One region of the Dyella thiooxydans genome, then DNA from elsewhere that is predicted to be linked to it. Evidence: predicted binding sites of a transcription regulator. Region 1 holds the regulator's gene; the other holds the start of a gene.
The links. Region 1 encodes FliA, which starts transcription of late flagellar genes. Its sites were predicted from a motif close to TAAAGTTTNNCNNNCNNNGGCCGATAA; they were not measured.

Region 1 (7,316 bases):
ATCCTCATCGAGGGCAGCAGCTCGCCGCTGTCGTCGGCCAGCCCGGCCAGGTCGAGCACCAGCGCCAGCCGGCCGTCGCCGGTGACGGTGGCGCCGGCCACGCCTGCGACGCCCTCGAACAGGTGGCCGAGCGGCTTGACCATGACGTCCTCGCGGCCGAGCACCTCGTGCACCAGGCAGCCCAGACGCAGGTGGCCGATGTGCAGCACCACCACGTGCCGACCGGACGCGCCGGTGACACCGGCCCAGCCGGAAAGATCGCCCAGCACCAGCGCACGCCCGCGATGCGAGGCGACCATGCGGCCGTCGAGCAGGCTGTCCTGCCCCGGACGCAGTTCGAACACTTCGTCCACGTTGCTCAGCGGCAGCGCCAGCAGGCGGTCGCCCACGCGCACCATCAGCACCCGCAGGATCGCCAGGGTCAGCGGCACCGCCAGCTCCAGCGTGCTGCCACGACCGAGCTTCGAGGTCACCTGCAGGGTGCCGCCCAGTTCGGTGATGCGGGTCTTGACCACGTCCATGCCGACGCCGCGGCCGGAGATGTCCGACACCGTCGCCGCCGTGCTGAAGCCGGCGCGGAAGATCAGCTCGTAGCACTCGTTCTCGGTCAGGCGAGCGGCCTGGGCCTCGTCGATAACGCCCTTCTCCACCGCCTTGCGCCTGAGCACGTCGGGGTTCATGCCGCGGCCGTCGTCGCTCACCGAGATGACGATGCGCTCGCCGCGCTGGGCGGCACCCAGGCGGACGGTACCGCGCCGCGGCTTGCCGGCGCGCTCGCGGTCTTCCGGCCCTTCCAGGCCATGGTCGAGGGCGTTGCGGATCAGGTGCACCATCGGATCGGCCAACGCCTCGACCAGGCTGCGGTCCAGGTCGGTGCCCTCGCCTTCGGTCACCAGGTCCACGTCCTTGCCGAGCTGGCGGGCCAGGTCGCGGACGATGCGAGGGAAGCGCTGGAACAGGCGACCGACCGGCTGCATGCGCATGCCGAGCACGGCGTTCTGCAGGTCGTCGGCGACGCGGTTGAGTTCGTCCACGGTGGACGACAGGGTGTTGTCGCCGTTGCGCGAGGCCAGCGTGAGCAGGCGGTTGCGCAGCAGCAGCAGCTCGCCGGCCTGGTTGACCAGGGCGTCGAGGCGGTGGGTGTCCACGCGCACCGTGGCCTCGGCCGCCGGCGCCGCGGCGCGGGCCGGTGCGGCGGCGGGCGCTGCCGGTGCGGGAGTGGGCGCCGGCACGGGAGCGGGTGCCGCGGCCGGCGCGGATGCCGCCGCAACCTGGCCGGGAGCACCGGTGCCATGAATCGAATCGAGCAGCGCCTCGAACTCGTCGTCGTTGATCGCGCCGGAGGCGGTCGCCGCGGCCGCGGCAGCGGCGGGCGGTTGCCCCCCCGGGACGGCGCCACCGTGCAACTGGTCCAGCAGGGCTTCGAACTCGTCATCGCCGATGCTGCCGGACGGCGCGGCAGCGACCGGTTCGGGCGTCACCGCGCCGGGCGCGGCGGTGCCGTAGAGCGAATCGAGCAGGGCCTCGAACTCGCTGTCGTCGATGGTGCCGTCACCCGCCTGGGGCGGCGGCGCCACCGGCTTGGGCGTGGGCGCCTGGGCGGGCTTCGCGGTGCCGGGCGTCAGACGCGCCAGCAGGTCGGCCGGCGGCATGTCCATCGATTGGCCCGCGGCCAGCGCGGCCATCATCGCCTGCAGCAGGTCCAGCGCCTCGAGCAGCGCGTCCATCCGCGGCGGATCGATCAGCAGCGCACCGTTGCGGGCGGCGTTGAGCAGATCCTCGGCGTGGTGGCACAGCTGCACCATCGGCTCGACGTTGAGGAAGCCGGCACCGCCCTTGACGGTATGGAACGCGCGGAACACCGCGTTGAGCAGCTCGGCATCCTGCGGCGTCGCCTCCAGGTCCACCAGCTGCTCGCCGAGACGCTCGACCAGCTCACCGGCTTCGACCAGGAAGTCGTCGCGCAATTCGGCATCGAAGGAGGGATCCATCTAGATCTCCCTCCCCGACGGGCGCATCGCTTCGCCCCCCGCCGTGGCGGCGGTCGGACGTCGCGGCAAGGGCGGCATCGGCATCATGGGCGCCTCAGAAGCCGAATTCGCTGAGCAGGCGGTCGGCCTCGTCCTGGCTGTTGATCTTCTCGACCGCTTCTTCGGTCTCGCGACCGGACAGCGCGCCGGTGAGGCGCACCAGCTCGATCATGGCCGACTCCACCGAGCTGATGAAGCCGACCACCTTCTTGATGCGCTGGCCGGAAAGATCCTGCCAGGACTGCGCCAGCACCATGTCGTTGAGACCGGCGGTGCAGTGCTCGGCGAACTCGGTGGCCTGCTGCGCCAGTGCCTTCACCGGCGCGGACGAGATCTCATCGGAGGCGTCCAGCATGACCTTGGCGTCGTTGGCCAGCGACTCGGCCTCCGGGCGCATGCGCTCGGCGAAGTCGATGGTGCGGTGGGCCGCCTGCGAGCTCATCTCCAGCACGTCCTGCAGGTGCTTGCGCGCGTCGGTGACGTTGTCGGGATAGCCGTCCTGCACCAGGTCGCCGCCGAGGCGGCTGACCGCGTCGTGCAGGTCGCGGGCGAGTACGCCCAGGGCGCGGAACAATTTCTGCTCGCGCTGGCGCACGAGGGAGTCGAGCGCGTGTTCGAACGCCGGGCCGTCCGGGCTGGTCAGCAACTGGTGCAGTTCGTCCGGCAGGGTCTCGCGGGTCAGGGAAAGTTGGGCGCTCATGCGGCTGCTCCTGCGGCAGCCAGCCGCTCGAAGATCTTGGTGAGTTTTTCTTCCAGCGTGGCAGCGGTGAACGGCTTGACGATGTAGCCGTTCACGCCGGCCTGCGCGGCGGCGATGATCTGGTCGCGGTTGTTTTCCGCCGTGACCATCAGCACCGGCATGGTCTTGAGCGTGGGCTCGGCGCGGATCGCGCGCAGCAGGTCGATGCCGGTCATGTTCGGCATGTTCCAGTCGGTCACCACCATGTCGAATGGCTGGGCCTTGAGCATCGCGATGGCCGCCTCGCCGTCGTCGGCTTCCTGGATCAGGTTGCCGGCGAAGCCGAGCTCGACGAGGAGGTTCCTCACGATGCGCCGCATGGTGGAAAAGTCGTCCACCACCAGGATTTTCATGTTCTTGTTCAAGCCCGTCTCCACTTGCACGCCTCGCGGTCGTGCGCCAGCCCTAGTGTTTCCGTGCGTTGCTCAGTCGTCGTCCCGCCACCCGGTCATGCGCGCGCGCAACCGGATGATGGCCTGGCCGTGGATCTGGCAGACCCGCGACTCGGTGACGCCAAGCACCGCGCCAATCTCTTTCAGGTTGAGTTCCTGCTCGTAGTACAGCGACATCACCAGTTGCTCGCGTTCCGGCAGGGTGGTGATCGCGTCGATCAACGCCTGACGCAGACCCTGCTGCTCCAGTCCCTCCGCCGGACCGAGGCCACTGGCATCGGCCACGTCCATCGCCGGGCTTCCGTCGCCGTCATCCGGCGCCGTGAGGCTCAGCAACCGGGCGCTGGCGGCATCGGCCAGCACCTGGTGGTACTCGTCGGCGGTCATGCCCAGTCGCTTCATGACCTCCGCATCGTCGGCGTCCGCACCGGTCTCGATCTCGACCTGGCGCACCACGTCGGCGACTTCACGCGCCTTGCGGTGAACCGAGCGCGGGGTCCAGTCGGTCCTTCGCAACTCGTCGAGCATCGCGCCACGGATGCGGATGCCCGCATACGTCTCGAAGCTGGCCGAACGATCCGTCGCGTAGTTACGCGCCGCCTCCAGCAGGCCGATCATGCCCGCCTGGATGAGATCGCCCACGTCGACGCTCGGGGGTAGTCGCCCCATCAGGTGATAGGCGATGCGCCTGACCAGCGGCGCATGCGTTTTCACCAGTTCGTCGGCGCTTTGCCGTTGAAGTTGCAGATATTCCGTTGCCACGCTCATCTCACCACCCCGTCGCCGGTGCAGCCTGACCACTGAAGAAAGCGATGCGGCCGAGCCCCCGACGATCGGGTTCTGCCCATGTATCGGCCGCACCTGCCAATTGCTTGAATGCCTGTGACGAGCGACTGCCCGGGGCCATGTCCACCACCGCGTTCTGGCGGCGGATGGCCTGGCGCAGACGCTCGTCCTGCGGCACCCAACCCATGAAATCCAGCATCACATCGAGGAACCGGTCGGTCACCCGGGCCAGCTTCTGGTGCAGCGCGCGGGCTTCGCCCAGGTTGCGCACCATGTTGGCCACCATGTGCAGCCGCTTCACCCCGAAATCCCGGCTGAGCACCTTGGCCATCGCATAGGCGTCGGTGATCGAAGCCGGCTCGTCGCACACCACCAGCAGCACGTCGTCGGCCGCGGCGGCGAACATCGACACCGAGTCGGAAATGCCGGCGGCGGTGTCCACCAGCAGGAAATCCGGTACCTGCGGCAGCTCGTCGAAGGCGCGGATCACCGCGGCCTGCTCGCCCGAGCCCATCTGCGCCAGCCGACGCGCGCCGGAACCGGCGGGAATCACCTTCAGCCCGTGCGGCGCCTCCATCACCAGGTCCTGCAGGCTGCACTGGCCGTCGAGCATGTGGCCGAGGTGGCGCGAGGGCGCCAGGCCGAGCAGCACGTCGACGTTGGCCAGGCCCACGTCGGCATCCAGCAGCAGCGTGTCGCGCCCCATCATCGCCAGGGTCATGCCCAGGTTCACCGCCACCGTGGTCTTGCCCACGCCACCCTTGCCGCCGCACACGGCGATGGTGCGGCAGCGGTGGCCGGAGATGCGCCGATCGAGATTGGCCGCCTGCGTCCCGACGCCATGGTCGGGGGTGACGATGCCGGTGTCGGTGATCGACGAAACCATCTGCTTGAGTCCCCAGGCCTGATTCATGGAAGGCGCATGCGCATCCGCCGCGGCGCCGGAAAAGTCGTTGAGGGTGGACAACGCGCTCATGCGTGGGCCACCTGGAAACCGAAGCGCTCGGCCAGCATGCCGTCGTCCAGCGGCGGCGCGGCTGTCTTCAGCGCGTGCGCGGCGCGCAGCACCAGCACGCGGGCGTCGGCCACGGCGAGGTCTTCCGGCACGCGCTGGCCGTCGGTGGTGTAGTCCAGCGGCAGCCTGTGGCGGATCAGCACCGACAACGCGCCACCGAGGTTCGGCGCCTCGTCGAGCTTGGTCAGCACCACGCTGGCCGGCTCCAGCGGCATGTAGGCGCGCACCGATTCCTCCAGCGACTGCGACTGCGAATTGGCCGCCAGCACCAGCGAGATGCGCAACGCGATGCCGTCGCTGTGGGCGACCTCGTTGAGCACATCCATCTGCTGCTCCAGCCGCGGATCGGTGCCGGACACGCCGGCGGTGTCGATCAGCACGGTGTGCTTGCCCTTCAACATCTCCAGCACCTGGCGCAGGCTCGCCGCGTCGTCGGCCGGGTACACGCGCACGCCCATCAGGCGGCCGTAGTGCTCCAGCTGGGCGGCGGCGCCGATGCGGTAGTGGTCGGTGCTGACCAGCGCCACGTTGGCGGCGCCGTGACGCACCACCGCCCTGGCGGCGAGTTTGGCAATCGTGGTGGTCTTGCCCACGCCGGTCGGACCGACCAGGGCGGTCATTCCGCCATCGCTGTCGCCGCGGCCGCTGATCGCCACGCTGCGGCTGAGCATGCCCAGCGGCAGGTAGCGCGCCTGTTCGGCACTGATCTGTTCGGGCAGGTCGTCGGCGAGCTTGCGGGCGACGTCGGCGTCGATGCCCAGGCGGGTGAGTTCACGCAGTACGCGGGCGCGCAGCGGGTGGCGGCGCTCCATGTCGTTCCAGGCCAGGCTGGACAGCTGCATTTCCAGCATCTCGCGCAGGAAGCCCAGCTCGGCGCGCATGCGCGCGGTGTCCTGCATGGCGCGCTCGATGGCCGGGTGCACGGTCGGGGCCTCGTTCGCGGCAGCCTTCGCCTCGGCCGGCGCCGGGGCGGGGACCGGAGCCGGGGCCGATGGGGTCGCCGCGGCAGGCTTCGGCGCCGGCGCGGTCTCCGCGGCCACCGGGGCGGCGCTGCGACGCGCCACCGGCATGGCGACGCGTGCCGGCGCGTTCGAGGCGTTCGATGCGGGTGCGGCCGGCGGGACCGGGGCACGGCGGACCGCCTGCGACAGGGCCACGGTGTCCTCCGCCACATCCTCACCATAGGGACGCGCCGGCGCAGCGGGCCGGGATGCCGGCGGCAGCCGATCGGCCGGCGCAGCGACGGCGGCGGGCGTTGCCTCGGCGGTCGGCTCCGGGGTGTCCTGCAGCAGGCGACGGCCGAGGCGACCGTGACGGGCGGCCGGCACGTGTTCGGCCGGCGTCGGCAGTTTGACTTCCGGCGTCGGTGCCACGTCACTGGCGGCCGGGGCGCCGTGGCGGGCAGCCTCGCGCACCAGCGCCTCGTCGTAGTCCAGTGCGGCGATGATCTCGATGCCTTCGGGCAGGCGACGGGTGGACAGGATCACCGCATCGGGGCCCTGCTCCTCACGCACCAGGCGCATGGCCTGGCGCATGTCCGGGGCGACGAAACGTTTGATCTTCATGCGTGCTTGCTCCGCGGCGAAGGCCGAAGGATCGGCGCCGGCGCACGGGTGGCGGCGCGGCGAACCGGGGTGTCGGTCAGGACGAGGATCCCGGCGGGATGACCCGCTACGCGGTGCCAGTCCTGCGCGGCCGGACGGCGGTGGTCCGCGTTCGGCCCGCTCGTGACGTGTCGGTCAGTGCTCATGTCGGATTCCTCGCTCAGCGTCCCAGCGCCTGCACCAGCCGCACCCGGCGGTTGTCAGGCACCTCGTTGTAAGCGAGTACGTGCAGGTTCTGTGCCACGTGGCGGGTGAAGCGCGCGAGCCACGGCCGCAGCGGCGGCGAAACGAGCAGCACGGCCGGTTCGCCGCTCATTTCCTGCTTGCGCGCGGCCTCGGCCACGCCCTGCTGCAGGCGGTCGGCCAGGCCCGGCTCCACCGCGGCGCCGGTGCCGCCGCTGCCGGTGAGCGACTGGGTGAGGATCTGCTCCAGCTCCGGCGCCAGCGTGATGACCGGCACCTCGGTGCCCAGCCCGGTGATCTCCTGCACGATCTGCCGGCCCAGGGTGACGCGGACGGCGGAGGTGAGGACGCCGGGATCCTGACTCTGGCTGGCGTGCTCCGCCAACGATTCGACGATCGAGCGCATGTTGCGGATCGGCACCCGCTCGGCCAGCAGGTTCTGCAGCACCTTGACCACCGTGCCCAGCGGCAGGCGCTTGGGCACCAGGTCTTCGACCAGCTTCGGCGCGCTCTGCGCCAGGCGGTCGAGCAGCTGCTGCACGTCCTGGTGGCTGAGCAGCTCGTGGG
Region 2 (7,316 bases), 2.0 Mb from region 1:
GCTTCTGGCTGGTCTCGCGCAGGTTCTCCGGGCTCATCTTGCCGGCATCCAGGCGCACGAACTGCACGATCTGCAGCAGCGCCTCCAGAGCGGCCGAACCGGCCATTTCCGCATCGGTGATGTCGAGCATCAGCAGGCAGCCGCGCTGCGCCATCTGCTGCAGGCGCTCCATCAGGTCGACGTCCTGGGCCGCCGACGGCTCCAGCAGCACGCCGAAGCGGGGCTGGTGCAGCAGCACGTCGGTCTGCTCCAGCAGCAGGTCGCGGGACAGGCGCAGGAAGGTGCGGTTGCCGCGTACCAGCCGGGTGAGTGCGCCGTCGAGGATGGTCGACAGCACGCGCTGCATCAGCGCGGACTCCTCGATGCCCTCGCGGTGGAACAGGATCTCGTAGGCGAACAGCTGGCGCTTGGCGTCGAGCATCGGCAGCCGCACGACCGGCAGCGGCTGCTCGCTGTTGAGGGCTGCCGGGGCGGCAGGAGCGGAGACGGTGGCGACGGCTTCTTTCATGGGGAGGGGCTTCGCGCGTGCTTGCGGGGCCGGGGGAGCCCCGCGGAATTCGTGGGTTCAGGCTTCGGCCAGCGGCTGCGAGCGCGAGCGCAGCTGTACGCCGCCCGTTCGCCCGTAGACACCACCGTCCGGGTCCTGCCCGGTCAGGATCGACAGCGCGCGGCGGATGCTGCCGAGCCGCTGCCCGACCAACTGGCCGTTTCTCTGGTTCATGTCGCGGCAGTCCGCCAGTGCCGGCAGCAGCGACTGCCAGCGCGACTCGAGCGCCAGGGCAGTGCGTGGTTCGGCCAGGTTGAGCTGCAGCCGTTCGGCGTCGAGCTGCTCAAGCGCCTGCATCAGCGCCTGCTTGCGGCTGCCGGCCGCGTCCAGCGCCGCCACATCGGCGGCGAGCAGGGCGGTGCGTTCGTCGTCCAGCACGCCGGCCAGTTCGGCCAGCGTCTTCTGCATGTCGTCCAGCACGGTGCTCAGCGCGCCGTCCAGGCCGACTTGCAGGTGGGCGCTCATGCGCCGCCGGCCGCCGGCTTGGTGCCGGCCATCTGGTGTTCCATCGAGAGCATGCCGTCGGCGATGCGCTCGGGGTTCACCTGGTAGGTGCCGGAGGCCAGCGACTGGCGGATGCGCTCCACCTTGGCCGTGTCGATCGGCGAGGCGTCGCCGGAGCGGGCGGCTTCGGCCAGCGCGCGGGCCGAGTCGGTCAGGTTGACCTTGTCCGCGCCGCCTGCGGTGCTGGCGGAGGCATCGGCCGGACCCGCCGGAGCGCTGCTGCCGGCCTGGGCACCGCTGCCCTGGCTGACGTTCGCCTGCGGGAGCTTGGGCAATCCGTTGTTTGAAATCGTCGTGTTCATGGGTGTTTTCTCTGCTCGTATGAGCCCCTGTGTCCCCGGAATCGGCCGGTTGCGCAAGAACTTTAGGCCTGGCCAGTCAAAATATTTTCTTGCCCTAAGGTAGCGCCAATACTTCGCCGGGTCCGCGGACCATGGCGTCGATCACGCGCCCGGAGCTCTCGTTGCGAACCCGCAACCGGGCACCGTTGTCGCCGCTGCCCAGCGCGACACCGCCGGCCCGGACCTCGATCCCCCCCAGATCGGCGACCACGGCGACGTGGTCGCCCGCTCGCACCATGTCACGCCCGCCGAGTGCCGAGGGCGTCAGCACGCTGCCCGGGGGCAGCGGGCGGGCCAGGCTGCGGCCGGCGATCTGGTCGAGCCGGTCGAAATAGCCGTAGCCGAGACGGGTGATGTCGCGCGACTCGCTGCGCACGTCGCCTGGCTGAATGCCGTCGCCGCGTTGCAGCGGGTGGTTGGTGACCAGCACGTCGCGGAAGATCTGCAGGCTCACCGGGATGCGCACCGACCAGCCCGCGCCGGCGGTGCAGCGCACCTCCACGCTCATTCGCGGTCGTGGCGGCAGGTTCGGCGGCAGGCTGGCGACCATCATGCCGCGGCAGTCGGCCAGGGCCAGTCGCGGATCGACCGGGGCGGCCTGCGCCGTCACCCGACTGCCGGGGGCGGAGTACTGCTGCACCAGCCACTGCTGCGCGAACGCGCTGACCGGATCGCTGCCGGCCACGGCGGGCAGGGCGACCAGGGCCAGCAGGGCGCTCAGCAGCAGCCGGATGCGTTGGCTCATGCTTCGTCCGCGAGCAGTTGGGCCAGCTGGCTGACCAGTGCCTCGCGCTCGGCCTCGAGCGGGGCGGTCAGTTCGCCGGCCTCGGACTTGCGACCCTCGCACAGCAGGTCGACGAAGGCGGTGCCGCGCTCGCCCAGCCTCTGGCAGGTGTCGAGCATGCTCGCGGCGACCGGCTTCTCCCCCTGCAGGGCGAGCAGGCGCCCCAGTGCGCGCTGCAGCGCGTGGGTATCGAACCAGCGGCGGTCCAGCGCGGCCGGTTCGGCCAGCGCCAGCTCCATCGCCTGGCGCATCCCCTGGACCGACTCGCGCACGGTCAGGCTGAGTGCCGCCAGGTCCTTGCCGCTGCTGCCTTCCAGCCATTCCAGGCCCAGCCGCTGCGAGAGCAGGGCGGAGCGGGCGAGTACTTCGGACTGGCGGCGCGCTTCGGTGCTGCGTCGCTGCAGCGCGCCGAGGGTGGCCTGGGCGCTGGTGGCCCGCACGTGCTGGGCATCGTGGTTCTGGCGCAGGCCGGCGACCCGGTCGCGCGCCAGCTGCAGCGACTCGGTGCCGCGCTGCAGCGAATTGTCGGCCTGGCCCACGCCCTGCTGGGCCCGTTCCAGCCGCTGCATGCCCTGGCGGACGTCGCCATCGAGCTGCAGCGAGAACTCGCCGATCGAGCCGGTCACCGCCTCGATCTCGGTGGTGGTCTGGGCGGTCTTCTCGGCCAGCTGCTTGACCTCGTCGGCGACCACCGCGAAGCCGCGACCGGCCTCGCCGGCGCGCGCCGCTTCGATGGCCGCGTTGAGCGCGACCAGATTGGTCTGGTGGGCAATCTCCTGCACCGCGCCGGTCAGCTTGCGGATCTGTTCCACCTGCTCGGCCAGCTTGTTCTGGTTGCGGTTCATCGCCGCCATGGCGCTGCGCAGCAGGCGCAGCTGGCCGTCCAGCTCGCTGATGTTGCCGGCGCTGGCGTGACCGGCCTGGTCGGCGCTGTCGAGGCTGGCGGCGACCTGCTGCAGGGCCGTCGAGATCCCGGCGCTGCCGTCCGTCAAACGACCGACGCTGTCGCGGCACTCACGGGCGGAGTCCTCCATCGCAGCCTGTTCGCGGGCCAGTTGCTGGGAGGCACCGAGCAAAAGGCTCTGCTGCTCGATGGTCTGCAGCGCGACACCGGCCGGCGGGCGCGGTGCGGCCAGCTTCAGCAGGGGCGCCAGCACCTCGGCCAGGGCCGGATGCCGGGCGCCGAGCCGGGCGAGTTGTGCCTCGTCCGACCGGGTGGCGGCTTGGACGAAGGCGGCCAGGTGCTGGCTGCGGATGAAGCTCATGGACGGGCATTTCCTTTAAATAAGGGCAAGCGCCGGATCGGCCGCTGGCGACGGAACTTGAACAAGCAAGGCACATGCCATCGTCACCGCCGCCTTCCGCTCAAGCCCCGGCGGCCGTGGCCGATAGGGATGCGTCCACCGCGCGCGCGGTGCCCACGGACCCGAGGAAACGCCGCATGAGTGGTGCGCTGCTTGAGAGCGTCGAACGTCACACCCGCCTGGCGGGCCACAACCGGGTGGCGATGCTGCTGTTCCGCCTCGGCGAGCCGCAGCTGTTCGGCATCAACGTATTCAAGGTGCGCGAGGTGCTGCGTCGTCCGCCGCTGGAGCGCATGCCCGGCGCCCATCCGCTGATCGCTGGCACCTGCGACTACCGTGGCCAGACCATCCCGGTGATCGACATGGCCGCGGCACTGGGCTATGCGCCGCTGAAGGACGAACCCTCGGCCCACCTGCTGGTGACCGAGTTCAGCCGCAGCATGCAGGGCTTCCTGGTGGCCGACCTGCTGCACATGGTCCATTGCGCCGGCGAGACGCTGGTCACGCCCGAGCCCGCGCTCGGGTTCGGCACCAAGGTCAACGCGATCACCCGGGTCGACGGGGCGCTGGTGGCGGTGGTCGACGTGGAGCACGTGCTGGCCAGCATCCATGGCGTGCCGGGCGAGCTGTCGCCGCACATGCTGCGCGCCGTGGACGGCCACGCGATGAGTCCCCGCCGGGTGCTCGTGGTGGACGATTCGATCGTGGCGCGGCGCCAGGTCGAGGGTGTGTTCAAGCAGATGAACATCGAATGCGTGCTGGCCGAGGATGGCGTACGCGCGCTGGCCAAGCTGCACGAGCTGATCGACGCTGACCCGTCCGAGCGCATCAACCTTGTCGTGTCGGACATCGAGATGCCGCAGATGGACGGCTACGCGCTGACCCGGGCGATCCGCGAGGAGCCGGCGCTGCGCCAGCTCAAGGTGGTGCTGCACAGCTCGATCAGCGGCATCTTCAATGAGGCGATGGTGCGGGAGGTGCATGCCGACCGCTTCATCGCCAAGTTCCAGCCGGACCAGCTCGCCCAGGCGGTACTGGACCTGTTGCCGGGCTGACCCGGGTCGGCGGGCCGTCGCCGGCCCGCCGGTACGGCGACGGAAAACCGACTTCCACCCTCCGGGCGGCCTCCCGTGACCGCCGCAAACCCGCGTACTGACGCGGTTTTCCTCTCGTGGCACGCGAATTGCCTCCAGCCCCGTGCGGCCCCACGCCGCGCGGAGGCAAGTCATGAGCGCACCCCTGGACAACCTGTTCGGCATCCACACCCAGGCACTGGGTCTGTGGCAGCGCCGTAGCGAGGTGCTGGCCAGCAACCTGGCCAATGCCGACACGCCCGGCTACAAGGCGCGCGACATCGACTTCCGCGCCGCGCTCGAGCAGGCCAGCGGCCAGTCCGGCGGACAGTTGCCGCTGAGCACGCCCTCGACCGGGCAGATCGACCCGGTGGCGCAGCAGGCGGACAAGCTGCTGTGGCGCAACCCGACCCAGCCGAGCATGGACGGCAACACCGTCGACGAGCAGACCGAGCAGGCCAACTTCGCCGCCAACGGCGTGCACTACCAGGCCAGCCTGGCCTTCATCACCGCGCAGATCCGCATGCTGCGCACCGCCATCACGGGGTAATCGCCATGTCGATGTTCAAGATCTTCGATACCGCAGGTTCCGGCATGGCCGCGCAGACGCTGCGGCTGAACACCGTAGCCAGCAACCTGGCCAACGCCGACAGCGTGTCCAGCACCGCGCAAGGCGCCTATCGCGCCCGCGAACCGCTGTTCGCCGCGGTCAAGCAGCAGGTCGACGGCCAGTTCGGCGTCGCCGCCGATGCCGCCGCCACCGGCGTCAAGGTCGATGGCATCACCGAGAGCCAGGCGGCGATTCCCAGCCGCTACGAGCCCGGCAACCCGATGGCCGACGCCAGCGGCTACGTCTACGGCAGCAACGTCAACCCCGTGGACGAGCTGGTCAACATGATTTCCGCCTCGCGTTCCTACCAGAACAACGTCGAAGTGATGAACACCACCAAGCAGTTGATGGTGAAGACCCTGGATCTGGGCAAGTAAGCCCTCTCGGAGCACACGCATGACCATCAACACCGCCAACACCCTCGGCTCGGCCAACACGGCGGCCAGTGCCGCCAGCCAGGTCGGCAGCGCGGCCAAGGCCGGCAGCATGAGCCAGGCCGACTTCCTCAAGCTGATGACCGCCCAGCTGCAGTCGCAGGATCCCACCCATCCGGTGGACAACACCCAGTTCGTCTCGCAGATGGCGCAGTTCAGCCAGCTGCAGTCCACCCAGGACATGGTCAGCTCGGTGCAGACGCTCAACTCCACGGTGAACGGCGCGCTGCAGACCTCGCAGGTGCTCGGCTCGTCGAACCTGGTCAACCGGGAAGTGATGGTGCCGACCTCCACGCTGCAGTACGCCGGCGGCAGCGTCACCGGCGCGGCCAACGTCACGGCACGCGGCACGATGGCCGTCAACGTCCTCGATGCCAGCGGCAACGTGGTGCGCACGATGGCCGTGGACGCGACCAGTTCCGGACTCACCCAGTTCAGCTGGGACGGCAAGGACAACGCCGGCAACCAACTGCCTTCGGGCAGCTACTCGATCGCGGCCGCCAACGGCGACACGTCGTTCGACACCTATGTCGCCGGCAAGGTGACCGCCGTGGGCTACGGCGGCAGCACGGTCGGCACGTACCTGCAGGTGGCTGGCGTCGGCGGCGTCGCGCTCAGCCAGGTGGCCCAGATTCTCTGACGCACGCGTGGCATCTCCCTTCTCTTCGAGGAACACCCCATGGCTCTGAACACCGCGCTCACCGGCATCAATGCCGCGCAGACCGACCTCAACGTCATCGCCAACAACATCGCCAACGCCAACACCGCCGGCTTCAAGGGCTCGCGCGCCGAATTCGCCGACGTGTACGCGGTGACCGGCCTGAACCTCAACTCCACCGCCACCGGCAGCGGCGTGCGCACGCAGGACGTGGCGCAGCAGTTCGGCCAGGGCGATATCGAGACCACCAACAACTCGCTGGACATGGCGATCAGCGGCAACGGCTTCTTCGTGGTCAACGACGGCAGCGGCCCGCTCTACACCCGCGCTGGTGCCTTCCAGAAGAGTGCCGACGACTATGTCGAGACCTCCGCCGGCGCCAAGCTGCAGGTGTATCCGCCCAACGGCATCGGTGGCTTCGATACCAGCACCCTGACCGACCTCAAGCTGGTGTCCTCGCAGAGCAATGCCACCGCGACCTCGCTGATCACGCTCAACTCGAACCTGCCGGCCAGCGCCACCGTGCCGACCAACGCGTTCAGCACCAGTGACGCCACCTCGTTCAACGCCGCCACGCCGGTGACCGTGTACGACTCGCAGGGGGGCTCGCACCAGGCCACCATCTACTACGTCAAGACCGGTACCAACGCCTGGGACGCGCACCTGTACGTGGACGGCAACAACGCCGGTACCCAGCCGATGACCTTCGACACCAGCGGCAACCTTGCCACGCCGACCAACGGCACCCTGGCGTTCGGTGCGGTCAATCTCGGCAACGGTTCGAACCCGCTGACGCTCTCGCTGAACATCACCAACAGCACCCAGTTCGGCACCGACTTCGCGGCCGGCTCGATCGAGCAGAACGGCTTCGAGGCGGGCACGCTGTCGAACATCGACATCGACTCCAAGGGCGTGGTCACCGCCTATTACTCGAACAACCAGAGCACCCAGCTCGGCCAGATCGCGATTGCCAACTTCTCCAACGTGCAGGGGCTGCGCCAGCTCGGCAGCACCAACTGGGCCGCCAGCGGCGACTCGGGCGTGCCGCAGATGGGTACCGC

Region 2: a site for FliA is predicted at 3,542-3,568, ahead of ATSB10_RS00460 (chemotaxis protein). Genes of this name have one in related genera too.

The regions. Positions count from the first base shown of each region.
Region 1 is NZ_CP014841.1:2,130,198-2,137,513, forward strand. Features, by position in the region: gene ATSB10_RS09785 (chemotaxis protein CheA) at 1-1,991, opposite strand, end outside; gene ATSB10_RS09790 (protein phosphatase CheZ) at 2,086-2,730, opposite strand; gene cheY (chemotaxis response regulator CheY) at 2,727-3,134, opposite strand; gene ATSB10_RS09800 (RNA polymerase sigma factor FliA) at 3,195-3,929, opposite strand; gene ATSB10_RS09805 (MinD/ParA family protein) at 3,931-4,923, opposite strand; gene flhF (flagellar biosynthesis GTPase FlhF) at 4,920-6,527, opposite strand; gene flhA (flagellar biosynthesis protein FlhA) at 6,727-7,316, opposite strand, start outside.
Region 2 is NZ_CP014841.1:100,896-108,211, forward strand. Features, by position in the region: gene ATSB10_RS00435 (EAL and HDOD domain-containing protein) at 1-508, opposite strand, end outside; gene ATSB10_RS00440 (flagella synthesis protein FlgN) at 566-1,012, opposite strand; gene flgM (flagellar biosynthesis anti-sigma factor FlgM) at 1,009-1,353, opposite strand; gene flgA (flagellar basal body P-ring formation chaperone FlgA) at 1,448-2,137, opposite strand; gene ATSB10_RS00455 (methyl-accepting chemotaxis protein) at 2,134-3,441, opposite strand; gene ATSB10_RS00460 (chemotaxis protein) at 3,618-4,535, shown strand; gene flgB (flagellar basal body rod protein FlgB) at 4,708-5,103, shown strand; gene flgC (flagellar basal body rod protein FlgC) at 5,109-5,540, shown strand; gene ATSB10_RS00475 (flagellar hook assembly protein FlgD) at 5,560-6,237, shown strand; gene flgE (flagellar hook protein FlgE) at 6,277-7,316, shown strand, end outside.